2 regions of the Sporolactobacillus caesalpiniae genome follow, and region 2 is predicted to be linked to the other one. Evidence: riboswitches for the same ligand, from Rfam matches in the RefSeq annotation. Region 2 holds a riboswitch; the other holds the start of a gene.
What was found. Region 2 has a riboswitch for lysine ahead of ABWW58_RS07375 (amino acid permease). Riboswitches for the same ligand answer to the same signal wherever they lie in the genome.

Region 1 (6,971 bases), on a different contig from region 2:
GGAAGAGGTGGATCAATTGATGGACCAAGCGAAAAAACTCCCAGACGAAATTCGAGAAGAAGTGCTCAAGTGGCCCAATTCCTTTTATGATCGCGGAAAGAAAGAGGGAATTGAACAGGTTGCCCGGAAGCTGCTGCAAAAAGGAATGAGTCATGCTGAAATCAGTGAATTGACCGGATTGAGCGAAGCAGCGATTAAATCGATGGCAGGCGCCGTTGAATGAGCTGAATTATAGAGTTCACCCAATGAATGATCACCTGTCATATTTGCTAGTACAGGGAAAGATGAATCCTCGTGTTTCAAGAATCGTTTTGGAGCACGAGGGTCATTTTTTTATTAGGAGACCAGCCTGAGAAAACTCGGCAATTCATTGCCGAGATGTATCAGCGTCTAGGTCTCCGTTCTTTGTTTAGTAACTATTTAAATCGTTGATAAAAAAGTGAATGCACGTTCTGTAATTAGGCTATGGTGAACCCATGACCTTAAAAGAACTCAAAGTAAGCATCTATCCAAACGAAAAACAGAATGTAATGATTCACTTGAACTTTGGCTATAATCGTTTTGTTTGGAATCAAATGCTGAGCATGCTGATCGAACGGTACCCTAACACTCCCCAAGTCTCATTTTTAAACGCCTATGCCTTAAATCTTTTGCTTCGCGCATTGAAGAACGAAGTTCCTTGGTTAAAAAATGCAGAAAGTACAAACCTTCAAGCCACCAATCATGATTTAATGGCAGTCAAGTTTTTCTAAAATAGTTGTTGACTATGACTCTAGCAAAGATGTATGCTCATTGGTACAAGAAAAAAACGACAATGAGTAGACGCATCATGTCAGTCATGGAGGCACTTGGAGTGGGCACCTTTTTTCAAGGAATTCAAGGGATTCTAGTAATTATTGTAATGATCAGCGTGGGCTATGGTTTGACTCATCTCGGCTGGTTTGATAAAAAGGCAAGTAAATTAATCGCCAAATTGGTGACACAAATTGCGCTTCCTGCTTATATGATTAGTACAATTACCAATCATTTTACAAGTAAGGAATTAATTGAATTGCTGCCGAATCTGCGTTTTCCGATTCTGTCGATGCTGATTTTATTCGCCATCTCTTTTTGGGCAGTTAAGATCTTTTCTGTTCAGAAAAATCATAGTGGATTGTTTAAATCAATGTTTTGCAACTCGAATACGGTTTTCATTGGTCTGCCGGTCAATCTGGCGCTGTTCGGCGAGCAGAGCCTGCCCTATGTACTTGTGTTTTATATGGCCAATACAACTTTCTTTTGGACGTTGGGTGTCTATCTGATCCAACGAGATGGAAACTATTTGAGCAAAATAAGTCTGAAACAAACACTTGGCAAAATATTTTCGCCGCCGCTCTTGGGGTTCATCGCAGGCGTCATTTTAGTTCTTCTGCATGTGAAGCTTCCTGCGTTTCTCATGTCCGATTTTAATTATATCGGCGGGCTCACCATTCCGTTATCAATGATCTTTATTGGTATCGCGATTCATCAGGCGGGTTTGAGCAAACTCCGTCTTAATAAAGACAACATAGGTGTCCTGATCGGCCGTTTTGTTGCGGCACCCGCAATCATGACCTTGCTTGTATTGCCGGCACCGATGCCCGCACTCATGAAGGAAGTATTTATCTTGCAATCAGCGATGCCGGTCATGACGAACGCCCCTGTCGTCTCGGAGTTGTATCATGCAGATTCGGACTATGCGGCTGTGATGGTGACTGAAACAACGCTCCTCAGCATGATTGAAATTCCCATTCTGATGACTATTTTTTAACAGAGAGTTCTAACCGGGACAGAGGCGTGCATTTTCCCGCCCACTGTCCTTTTTTGTTTTTGAATTCTAAAAGTTGAATGTTTCTCGCATCTCTTAGATAATAAATAAAGAATGTGTTTATGAACTTATGTACACCTATTAAAGGATGATTCATAGAATGGTCAGTCAGAAAATAAAAGAAAAGCTCAGCTTGCTTCCAAAACAGCCGGGCTGTTATCAAATGAAGAATGCACAGGGAGAAATTATTTATGTCGGCAAAGCGAAGAATCTGTTCAACCGCGTGCATTCCTATTTCAGTGGTTCGCATGACGCGAAAACGCAGCGGCTTGTTGCAGATATTGCGGATTTTGAATATATCGTCGTTTCTTCAGAAATTGAATCGTTACTTTTGGAAATTAATTTGATTAAGAAATATGAGCCTAGATACAATATCATGCTTAAGGATGATAAGAGTTATCCGTTCATCAAGCTGACGTCTGAGAAATATCCGCGCCTGATCATTACGAGAAAGGTGAACCGTAAGAGCGGCAAATATTTTGGTCCCTACCCGAACGTGACTGCGGCGAATGAGACGAAGCGGCTCCTTGATCATCTCTATCCTTTACGAAAATGCCGCACCTTGCCGAATCGCGTATGCCTTTACTATCATATCGGGCAGTGTCTGGCGCCGTGCGTCAACGAAATTCCGAAAGAAACCTACGAGTCGATGTCGGAGGATATCACCCGTTTTCTGAATGGCGGCTATCAAGATGTGAAAAAACGCTTGAAAGAGGAGATGCTTGAAGCCTCAGATCAACTTAATTTTGAAAAGGCTAAGGAACTGCGTGATCAGATCAGCAACATTGAGACGATCATGGAAAAACAAAAAATTATTTTTAATGATCTCGATAATCGAGATGTCTTTGGTTATGCCTTTGATAAAGGCTGGATGTGTGTTCAGGTGTTCTTTATGCGCCAAGGAAAATTAATCGAACGGAAAGTCTCTCATTTTCCTTTTTATCAGGAACCGGAGGAAGACTTTCTGACTTTTATCGGCCAGTTCTACAGTCACCAGAATCACATCAAACCTAAAGAAGTGCTTATTCCAAATTCTGTCGACCAGAATCTGATCGAACAGATGCTGGAAACCGATGTCATTCAGCCTCAGCGTGGACGAAAGAAAGATCTAGTTGAGATGGCGGTGAAGAATGCGCGTATCGCACTCAAAGAAAAATTCGCTCTGATTGAGCGCGACGAGAAGCGAACCGTCGGCGCTGTCGAACAGCTTGGCGAAGCTCTGGACATGCCGGCACCACGCAGAATTGAAACCTTTGACAACTCGAACATTCAAGGTGCCGATCCGGTATCGGCGATGGTTGTCTTTGAAGACGGCCGTCCAAAGAAAAGCGATTATCGAAAATATCGTGTCAAAACGGTGAACGGACCCGATGATTACGCGACGATGCGAGAGGTTGTGCGCAGACGCTATACAAGGGTTCTCAAGGAAGGAAAACCGCTCCCTGATTTAATTTTAATTGACGGGGGTAAAGGGCAGCTGTCCGCGGCGATTGATGTGCTGGAAAATGAGTTCGGACTCTATGTTCCGGTCTGCGGTCTTGTGAAGGATGACAAACACCGGACATCTCAGCTTGTGATTGGTGAGCCGCCGCAGATTGTTCCGCTTGCGAGAAACAGCCAAGCCTTCTACCTGCTTCAGCGTATCCAAGATGAAGTGCATCGGTTCGCGATCACATTCCATCGACAAGTCAGAGACAAGTCAATGATTCACTCATTGTTAGACGATGTGCCTGGCGTTGGCGAGCAGCGGAAGCGAATGCTGCTGCGCAAATTTGGTTCGATTAAGAAGATACGTGAGGCGAGCAGTGAAGAACTTCGGGAGGCGGGATTGCCCAAAAAAGTTGCCGAATCCATGAGAAATTATTTGGACAATTCCCGATGAAGGGTATTGTTTCAATTCTTTAGGTTTGTTATAATTTCCATAACTTAATTTTTCAAATAACTGAAGTGATAGAGGAGCAGTCTTCATAAGTATGGCGCGCGAGAAAGATGAATTTCATTGACCGCGACAGAAAGGGAATCCTGCCGAAGCCGGAACAGCTTCATCACCGTTCCGTGCTGGATCTGCATTGAATAAATGCAGAGCTGTCACACTTTAAGGAGTTTATAAAGGCATTGAGCCTTATGAAATCTTTAAGTGTGGAGAACTATCTCAGCATTGTTGAAATAGATTGACTGTTCAACAGCGGGGATTTCTCGCTGTTCTTTTTGTCACTGACGTGAACGAATTATAAGGAGCACGCTCTTATCACAGAGATCCCGCGGCTTCATTAAAGAGGATCCGGAGAGAGTAAGCACATATATGCCGGTCATAGTTTAAAGGAGCGAGTGAAGTTGTCTTTAACGGTAATGAAGTTTGGCGGAACATCGGTAGCGTCAGTTGAACGGTTGCAGAAGGTAGCGGATAAAGTCATTAAGAAAAAAGAGGCTGGGAACCAAGTGATTGTGGTTGTTTCCGCAATGGGGAAAACAACGGATGCACTTGTTTCGATGGCTGGTGAGATTTCGAGCAGACCGTCTAAACGGGAAATGGATGTGCTCTTATCCACAGGCGAGCAGGTAACGATCGCTTTGCTTTCCATGGTTTTGGTTGAACGTGGATATGACGCTGTTTCATTCACCGGCTGGCAAGCCGGTATCAAAACGGAAGCAGTTCACGAAAACGCGCGGATCGCGTCAATTGACACCTCATTAATCCGGCCGCAGTTGAAAAAGGGTTCGATTGTCATCGTCGCAGGATTTCAAGGTGTGACTGAAGACAGTGAGATTACAACACTGGGCAGAGGCGGATCCGATACATCCGCCGTGGCGATCGCTGCAGCATTCGGTGCGCGGCGATGCGAAATCTACACGGATGTGACCGGTGTCTTTACTACAGATCCGCGCTACGTGAACAAGGCGCGAAAACTGCAGGAAATCAGTTATGATGAAATGCTTGAATTGGCTTATCTTGGAGCGGGCGTACTCCATCCGCGTGCGGTTGAGTATGCGAAGAACAGTCATCTCGAACTCGTGGTGTGCTCTTCGTTTTCCGACGAAGAGGGCACGGTAATTAAGGAGGAAGTGTCAATGGAGAAGACTAAGTCGGTCAGAGGACTCGCATTTGAGAAAAATGTGACGAAGGTGACGCTGCTCGGACTTCCAAATAGTGTGGAGGCGGTATCGCGCGTATTCGACGCGATTGCGGCGAAGCATATAAATATCGACGTTATCGTTCAGAACGTGCTCGATGAAGCGAGAACGAGCCTGTCGTTCACTGTTGATCACGATGTCTTAAATGAAACACTGGATGTACTCCGTGAACAGGAGAAAGAACTGGAATACCATCAGATGATCTTTGAGTCGGAACTTGCAAAGGTTTCAATTGTCGGATCAGGAATGGCATCTAATCCCGGTGTTGCTGCCCAGATGTTTCACGCCCTGGCAGCAAGAGACATTAAAGTTAAAATGATCAGTACTTCTGAAATTAAAGTGTCAACGATTATTGACGAGAGCAAGCTTATTGAAGCGCTCGATACGCTCCATGAAACTTTTCATTTGGCAGAAGAAGAATCGGTAAGCTTGTAAGGTTAAAGGAAAAAATAGGAACAACAAAAAGCAGGCATATCGCCTGCTTTTTGTGTGTCTTAATTTGAGTGTATAAAGAAAAACAACACACTAAGTTTCGTCTTCCCCGGGCTATTGTCATATTCGGATGCATGCAGAGAGAAAAGTTAGTTTTCCACTCCTACATGGTCTTTTGCGTCCCATTTTATAAGAAAAACGACTTTCTTTTGGCGGCCGGTTTTGATTTCCATATACGTTTCCGCAACGCATCCGATCTGATGCTGTATCTGCTCCGCGATAAACCCGGATTCTAATGAAAAACTGCCTGATTCAGGAAAATCATTGATCCGTGCTTCAACAAGCGGAGAACTGCATTCAAAAATCGTTTTATTTTTTGCCTTATTAACTAGTTCCAAAGTTCCCCATCCTGCCCGATTGAAAAAATCGATAATCTGTTGTTCGTTATCGAGAGGATATTGGCGCGCCAATTTTCGTCCCGACCAATAAAGGATCGATGCTGTTTCCTTGCCAAGAAGCTCAGGAATCAGTAAATTTCTTATTAATTCATAACCGAAAGCCGGTACGGTCGCGTCTCCGTAGTGTTCCGGCTGCGGACAGGTTGCGTTTCTCGTCATCTTCTATCCCTCCACTGACTATTATAACTTTCTTTTCCTCGTTTCACTATAATGAGATGGATTGAGCGCGTTTTATTTTCCAAACGGTTGCTCCAGTTTTTTCGCTGATTGGCAATGTCACATTTCTTCGGTAAAATGAATTGAGTCGATATAAATTATTTATCATAAAGAGTTATGAAACCATTAGTAACTAATTTTTTACAAAATGAGAACTACGGAGCAATTTGATAGAGAAATAACGAAAGGGATGATCGATCAATGGAATTCAGGATTGAACATGATACACTTGGAGAAGTCAAGGTACCGGCTGAACGTCTGTGGGCCGCACAAACGCAACGGAGTAAAGACAACTTCAAAATCGGATGGGAGAAGGTACCGCTTGAAATTGTTCACGCATTCGCTATCTTAAAAAAAGGCGCGGCTCTTGCCAATCACAAATTAAATGCATTGGATGCAGATAAAGCGAAGGCGATCGCAAACGCAGCGGATGAGGTAATCGAAGGAAAATGGAACGATGAATTTCCGCTTGTTGTTTGGCAAACCGGCAGCGGTACACAATCGAATATGAACATAAATGAGGTGCTTGCAAATCGCGCCAATCAATTGCTGGAAGCAAGAGGTAGCGAGGCGCGCATCCATCCGAACGATGATGTCAATAAAGCGCAAAGCTCAAATGACACCTTTCCGACGGCGTTACATATTGCGGCCGTTCAAGCCATTGAAGAAAATGTATTCCCTGCCCTGGATCAATTGAAGACGACACTTGACAAAAAGGCACAGGAATTCAGCGACGTTGTCAAAATCGGCCGCACCCATCTTCAAGATGCGGTTCCGCTCACCGTGGGCCAGGAAATCAGCGGATGGGCGTATATGTTAAAGGAGTCTAAAGAACTCATCGAAAGCAGCCTAAACCACTTAAAGAGTTTGGCAATCGGCGGAACTGC
Region 2 (6,971 bases):
GAAAGAGCCATGATGATTCTTTCTTCTTACGCTTACCCATCGCCACTTCCATAAGTCCGATTAAAGCAAAGGAAAGCACGCCTTTAATGGTCGGCATCAGTGGAAAATGAATGATAAACAGCATGACCACTCCGGTTATGATCATAACTAAGTAAGCTGTCCGCAGGATCATACTCCACACTTTTTGCGCCGTGAAAAGATAGCTTAAGATAAAAAAGATGACTACAAGACCCCAGACAAGGCCATGGATTAGCAACAAGGTATGCATGTCATTTCCTCTTTTCAGTTTATAAATCAATCACTAGACTTGTCTCTATTTTATCATGATGACACATTTTTCCCAGTTTTTACATGATCGCAACAAAAAAAACACGAGTGTCACGCACTCGTGTTTTTTATCATTCGACCTCTTAATCCTTGTGACGCGACAGATCACATTGGTCAAGCGGAATCAATTTTGACTTCATCTTCCATTTGGCGATCAGCCAGACAGCAAGGAAAATCGGAATGCCGATATAGGCTGCAATGATGCCGCCCCAATCAATATGACCACCGGAAAAGGCACCGAAACTCTGCCCGATCACAACCACCATACATACCGCAAACGCAAACAACGGACCAAACGGGAACCACTTCGCCCGATAAGGCAAGTCGCTGAGTTTACCGCCTTGAGCTACATAGGCGCGGCGGAACCGATAGTGGCTGATTGCGATGCCGAGCCAAGCGATAAAGCCGCACATTCCCGAAGCACTCAGCAGCCAGTTGTAAACAATGCCGTCGCCGAATCCTGAGGCAAAGAATGCGAGCAGCCCGAATGCCGCAGTGACAACAAGCGACCAAATTGGAATTCCGTTCCGTGTGACATAACCGAGGAACCTTGGTGCCTTTCCTTCCTTAGCCAAAGCGTAGAGCATACGCGTCGAGGCGTAAAGTCCGGAATTTCCTGCAGACAGCACCGCCGTTAAAATAACGGCATTCATCACCGATGCGGCAATGGCAAGCCCTGCTCTTTGAAACACAAGTGTAAAAGGACTGACCATCACCGAATCCGATGCGGACAGATTATGACTCGTGTAGGGAATGATCATTGCAATAACAAAGATGGCTAAAATATAAAACAGTAAGATGCGCCAGAAAATTGTGTTCATTGCTTTCGGGACACTTTTTTCCGGGTGTTCGCTTTCCCCGGCACTTACACCAAGCAGCTCCGTCCCCTGAAAGGAGTAGCCGGCCGCAAGGAACACACCAAATGCTGCCAGAAAGCCGCCGTGGAAAGGTGCATCACCAACTGTGAAATTTTGAAATCCAGGAACGCCTCCTCCAAGCACGCGAAAAATCATTAACAATCCGAGAATTATAAAAATGATGACGGTAGCCACTTTTATGAATGCGAACCAGTACTCCGACTCACCATATCCTTTTACGGTCAGTGCATTCAGCAGGAAGATGATGAGCAGGAAGATACCGTTCCAAAGAATAGATGGGCTGTTCGGAAACCAAAATTTCATGATCAGCGTAGCCGCTGACAGCTCACTTGCGATCGTAATCGCCCAGTTGTACCAATAGTTCCAACCAAGCGCGAAACCAAACGACGGATCGACAAAACGCGTTGCGTAGGTGCTGAATGAGCCGCTGGTGGGCATGTACGTCGCAAGCTCGCCAAGGCTGGTCATGAGAAAATAGACCATGATCCCTGTTAATCCATACGCGAGCAGCGCGCCGCCCGGACCGGCCGTATAGATTGCGTTTCCGCTGGCGAGGAATAGCCCTGTTCCGATCGCGCCGCCAAGCGCGATCATCGTCAAATGACGCGACTTCAATCCCCGTCTTAATTGATTATTTCTCTTCTGTTGCATTTTTCTCTCTCCCTCTCTGTATTTCGGGGAGATATGTGAAGAATAGAGTTATGGTTACTAAAAACGCCCGTCAAGGCAAACTAATGCCTTCGGCGGACGAGAAACTTTTATAGTAAAAATGAATAAGATCTGCATCATTACAGGCTTATTGATCCATTTACTCCTCGCACATCTTCCGCCGATAGCACACCACATGCCTAAAACGCATGTGACAGTCCCGTCCCTTTCGGAAACGGACCCAGCGCACTCGGGCAAGAGAATCCGAATGCACTTCGGCAGCAGTTCCTTACACGTATCGTCCGGCGTCTCTTCGCCTCGGATGCACTTATCTTAACTGCCGCGCCTCTACCCCCTCGTGATCTTGTGAGGAGATGTTGTTTTTCAACAACAGGTTCTATTCTACCTTTATTGAAAATGATTATCAACCGGAAATGATCTCCTGTTCCTTTAAAAATTACTTTTAAAAAATTTCACAACTTGGTTGATCTGAAGTTCCTCTCTAAAAGGCACATATAGAAGCGTCACCGCACCAGCAATGACTATGCCAAAAAGTAAGAAGATCCATTGAAGGGGCAGATATCCGGTTAAGAATGAGCCGAATAATGTACCTAGAGGAACTGTACAAGAACTGAGCATTGAACCGAAGCTGTTCACTCGTCCTCGTTTATCGTCGTCCGTAATTAATTGAAAAGTCGTTCCAATGCCGATGCTGGCAAAACTGATTCCGAGCCCCAATAGTCCGAAAAAAAGAATAAACAGAATTAATCCTGGAAAAATCCCTGACAAAATAAGCGATACACCCTCAAAGATAAGCCCTGCAACGGCGAGCCTAATCTGACTACGAATGTGTCCGAAAAGAATCACTATGCTGCCTAATAAAGCCCCGACAGAAATCGATGCCTCAATCCAGCCCACCCCTGTTGATCCAAAGTTTAGCTGTTTACTTGTAAAAATAATCAAAACATCAAGCGGTGCGAGAAAGAAATTAATGATCACACCGCCCACTAACGTAAGAAATAAAAGTCGTTTCATATGAATCGTATAGACAAGCCCTTCCTTAAATTTGAATACGAACGATTCATGCTGCTTCGCTTGAGTCACTCTAGGAATTTTTAAGAACAGAGAAAAAATAAATGAAACAAGAAAGGAAAGACCATTTAGAGCAAACACTGAACCAATGGAAAGAAATGTAATGAGAAAGCCACCGACCACCGGACCGAGTATCGCCGATATACGCCGAATAAACTCAAAAATTGCATTTCCTTTTGATAAACCAGCCTTATCCAAAATGAGTGGAACTGTGGCGGATAGAGCAGGATTAAAGAAAGCATCCATGACTGAGATGATGACAAGACATAGATTAATGATCACCAGTGAAAAATAGCCTTCAAAGGTGAGTAATGCAACAAGAAACATGATGCATGCGCGCACCGCATCTGAAATCATCACCATCTGTTTTTTTATATTTCGGTCAGCGAGCACGCCCGCGAAGGGCATAACAAGAATGGCCGGAAGCGTCATGCAGATCACACTCATCCCAAGTGACATCGCGGAACCTGTTTGTTTCATAATCGTCCACATCAGACCAACGTAATAAATTTGATCGCCAAATATAGAAATACCCTGCCCTGTTAGTAGAATTAAAAATTGACGGTTGCGTACCCAGAGACTCATGATCGACACCTCTTATTTTGATATTAATAAAATAACTAATTTCATCACAATCGAATATGTAATTAAAAAAAGGCAAAAGGACGCTGCCTAATCTTTAATTAGTGATTGAAGCATTTGATCCATCAGCTTTTTTATTTGGTCATTTCTTACCTCGTAGTATACTCGATTTTCACTCCGCACCGGCCTGACTAAATCATAAGATGCCAGTAAGGATAGATGGTGTGAAATGGTCGAATTGGATAAATTCAACCGCTTGCCCAATTCATAACCGTACAAAGGACTTCGATTAAGTAAGCGGATAATGCTCAAACGCTTTTCGTCAGCAAGCACTTTAAATGCTTGATCCACCTTATCTTTATCTGCCGAATATGCTGGCTCTTCGAAAGGAAGCTGCCTAGTGCCAAAAAGAAACAGGCAAAAGCTGTCTGTGCTGGTGGTAAAGGACCATTGATCATAGAATACGGACGGCGCCAAAACGACTTCATCCATTTGATCAACAGGCATTTGATATTTTTTTGACACCCGCGTCAAAAAAGAAGATTTCCCATGCGATTCAGCAAAATTTTTGACACGGTTGAGTACTGCTTGTTGCGTTTCTAAAAACTCCTCGAATTCATCGTTCATTAAATCATAGAACTTCCGCAAAAGCTGAATCATTCGCTGTTTCGTTTCTTCTTTGTGCACGTATAAATAAAGCAGCTTCCACTTTTCCTGCTCCGGTAAGTTACTTTGATCAATTGCTATTGTTGTTGTGCTTAAATGATCAGGATCAACGCTGTCCCCCGATCCATAACCCGTATGAAGAAAATAAGCAAACCATTCATGAGCATCAAGCTTTGCCAGTGCTTGTAAAAAGAGGTCCACATCGTGATAAGCCTTTGCTTCCCAGGCATAACGAATGAGGGTCAGGCCAAGATAACTCTCGTAACTAAAAAACACTTCTAATTCGTCTTTTACGTTAGAAGGTAGAAGCAATCGCCTCTGATCGACCCATTGCTTTAATTGAATCGCTTTGCCTTTGATCATTACAACATCATCCGACTGAATCTGATCCGGTGTTGCGACGCGAAACATCGCTGCAAGCAATTCAAATACCGGAGAGGTTACATAATGAACTTCAGGTTTTTTTTCCATTTCATCGCCTCAATCACAATAAATTGAACTTATTTTCGATAAATATAAAATATGATATTTCATGATAATCGAATTATAACATAAATTTATACTGCCCTTTCAAAGAATTTAATTTTAAGGGTTAAATTTGTGTATTCATAACTTACGATCCGCAATGAGCGGACATGGTTTAAAATCACAGCAAACATTTAAAAGTGGCCTCTTCAATTATCGCCCTTGATAAACTTCAAATCGGTAGTGCTGTCCGGTTGGATTCGCTTTTCCCGCATCGACCGCCGATAAGAATAGTTCTTTCGGCCGGACCCATAGTTTCCGCTCGCCATACATGGCTCGGTAAACAACCATTTCTCTTTCCGTTTCCGAGTCGATTGCGACAGCCTCGACATAATAGAGTTTCCCTTTAAAATGACGGTAAAGTGTATGTACCTGAATAGCTCTCATATGGTGAATGCACTCCTATCGAAAATGCCTAGGGTCAATGATTCGGCCATAGCCTACTTACATTCATTAGTTTCAGTCCGTCAAAGTCCAATCGGTACAGATCGGGTTTAGACGTCTGAAGTAAAAAATTCAAGTCGTACGAATAATCAAAGTAACCCATCATTAACGTCATAACTGCGCCGTGTGTCCCAATGGCGATTTTCTTTCCTTGGTATGTGTTTATCAGGTTTAAAAGCACTCGAACCGCTCTCCGCTGGCACGCTTCGCTCGACTCTCCTCCGAGCAAGGTGTACTTAGGATCGTGAAATGATCTTATTAACAAATCAGATAGTTCATCTTTAGATAAAGGGCGGTTATCCGAAGTAAACATCCGTTCCTTAAGATCTTCAAACCTAATGATCTTTTTCCCTAATGACCGCGCCAGTTCTTGCATCGTTAGAAGTGCTCGTTCATATGGACTTGAAACAAAAACGTCAATCGCCTCATTCTTTAACAAAAGCGTAACTTGATGTGCATCAAGCATTCCTTGAGCAGTTAGTCCTCTTGTTCGTTCATTCCGATCATTTTTCGGTGATTCGCCATGCCGAACCATATAAACAACTGTTTTCATCTTATCCTCACATTTTGGGTTTGGTATCATTCATTAATAATCGAAAGCAATTCTGAGAGGTTCTTGATATAATAATCCGCATCGGCTGCCAATCGTTATTTCACCGGCTCTTCCTGATCGGCTTGATACGCGGCAATTGCTTCCATAAACGCTCGTCCGTATTTCTCCAGCTTCTGCTGACCGACACCCTTGATCATTAGGAAGTCATGATCGGTTGCCGGAAGCCGCGCACTCATTTCTCGCAGCGATTGATCGGAGAAGATAATATACGGCGGAACAAATTCTTTTTGCGCCAGCTCTTTGCGCACCTGCTTGAGTACATCAAAGAGTGCGTCATCCACGGCGAGTCGTTCCGCACGGACGCGTCCTTTTTTCAGGACCTTCTCTTCTCCTTTGAGTACCGGCAGCGACCGGTCACTTAAAGCGAGCACCGGAAAAGCGCCGCCTTGCTGCATAAGGTATTGCTCAGCGGTTAGAAAATCAATAAATTCGCTGATCTGCTTTTGCGTTCGGTCCTTCATAATGCCGTATGTCGGCAGCCGGTCAAGCCGAAAAGAGAGCAGTTTTTGATCCGATGCTCCGGCAAGCACTTTAGCGACCATCGTCTTTCCATAGCGCTCGCGCAGGCGCTTGACGCAGGATAATACCTTCTGCGCATCGATCGTTACATCTGATTTTTCGCGTATATCGAGACAGTTGCCGCAATGGCTGCACGGCTCGGGATTCCGCTCACCAAAATAGCGCAGGATATAGCCTTGAAGACAGGTTTCCGTATGGCAGTAACCGATCATTTGATCCAATTTATGGTACTCTGCCTTCTTCAGTGCGTCATCCATTTCAGACTGATCAATAAAAAACTTCTGCAGCCGAATATCCTGCGGCGCAAACAAAAGAATACAGTCACTTTTTTCGCCGTCACGTCCCGCGCGCCCCGCCTCCTGGTAATAGGCTTCTATGTTGCGCGGCATATTGTAGTGAATCACAAAGCGGACATTCGACTTATTAATCCCCATTCCGAAAGCATTGGTTGCGACAAGCACCGTCAGATCATCATAAAGGAACCGCTCTTGACTGGAAGCGCGCTCCTGTTCGGAAAGCCCGGCGTGATAACGGCCAACAGCCAGTCCCTTCTGCGCGAGCCGCGCATACAACCGGTCCACTTCCTTACGTGTCGCCGCATAAACGATTCCCGGCTGATCACGGTTCGTCTTCAAATAATCCAACAAAAAGGTGTCCGCATTCTGACCACGGATCAC

Region 1: it holds a riboswitch for lysine, as region 2 does, so the genes downstream of both, ABWW58_RS01305 (aspartate kinase) here and ABWW58_RS07375 (amino acid permease) in region 2, are expected to answer to the same signal.

What each region holds. Positions count from the first base shown of each region.
Region 1 covers NZ_JBEVCB010000001.1:282,619-289,589, forward strand. The annotation lists gene ABWW58_RS01285 (Rpn/YhgA-type helix-turn-helix domain-containing protein) at 1-223, shown strand, start outside; gene ABWW58_RS01290 (helix-turn-helix domain-containing protein) at 477-752, shown strand; gene ABWW58_RS01295 (AEC family transporter) at 830-1,789, shown strand; gene uvrC (excinuclease ABC subunit UvrC) at 1,947-3,728, shown strand; lysine riboswitch at 3,790-4,004, shown strand; gene ABWW58_RS01305 (aspartate kinase) at 4,181-5,413, shown strand; gene ABWW58_RS01310 (YslB family protein) at 5,560-6,027, opposite strand; gene fumC (class II fumarate hydratase) at 6,286-6,971, shown strand, end outside.
Region 2 covers NZ_JBEVCB010000003.1:287,944-294,914, reverse strand. The annotation lists gene ABWW58_RS07380 (DUF1516 family protein) at 1-268, opposite strand, end outside; gene ABWW58_RS07375 (amino acid permease) at 411-1,856, opposite strand; lysine riboswitch at 2,031-2,212, opposite strand; gene ABWW58_RS07370 (MFS transporter) at 2,304-3,530, opposite strand; gene ABWW58_RS07365 (ArsR/SmtB family transcription factor) at 3,618-4,664, opposite strand; gene ABWW58_RS07360 (DUF1653 domain-containing protein) at 4,872-5,105, opposite strand; gene ABWW58_RS07355 (histidine phosphatase family protein) at 5,140-5,715, opposite strand; gene recQ (DNA helicase RecQ) at 5,811-6,971, opposite strand, start outside.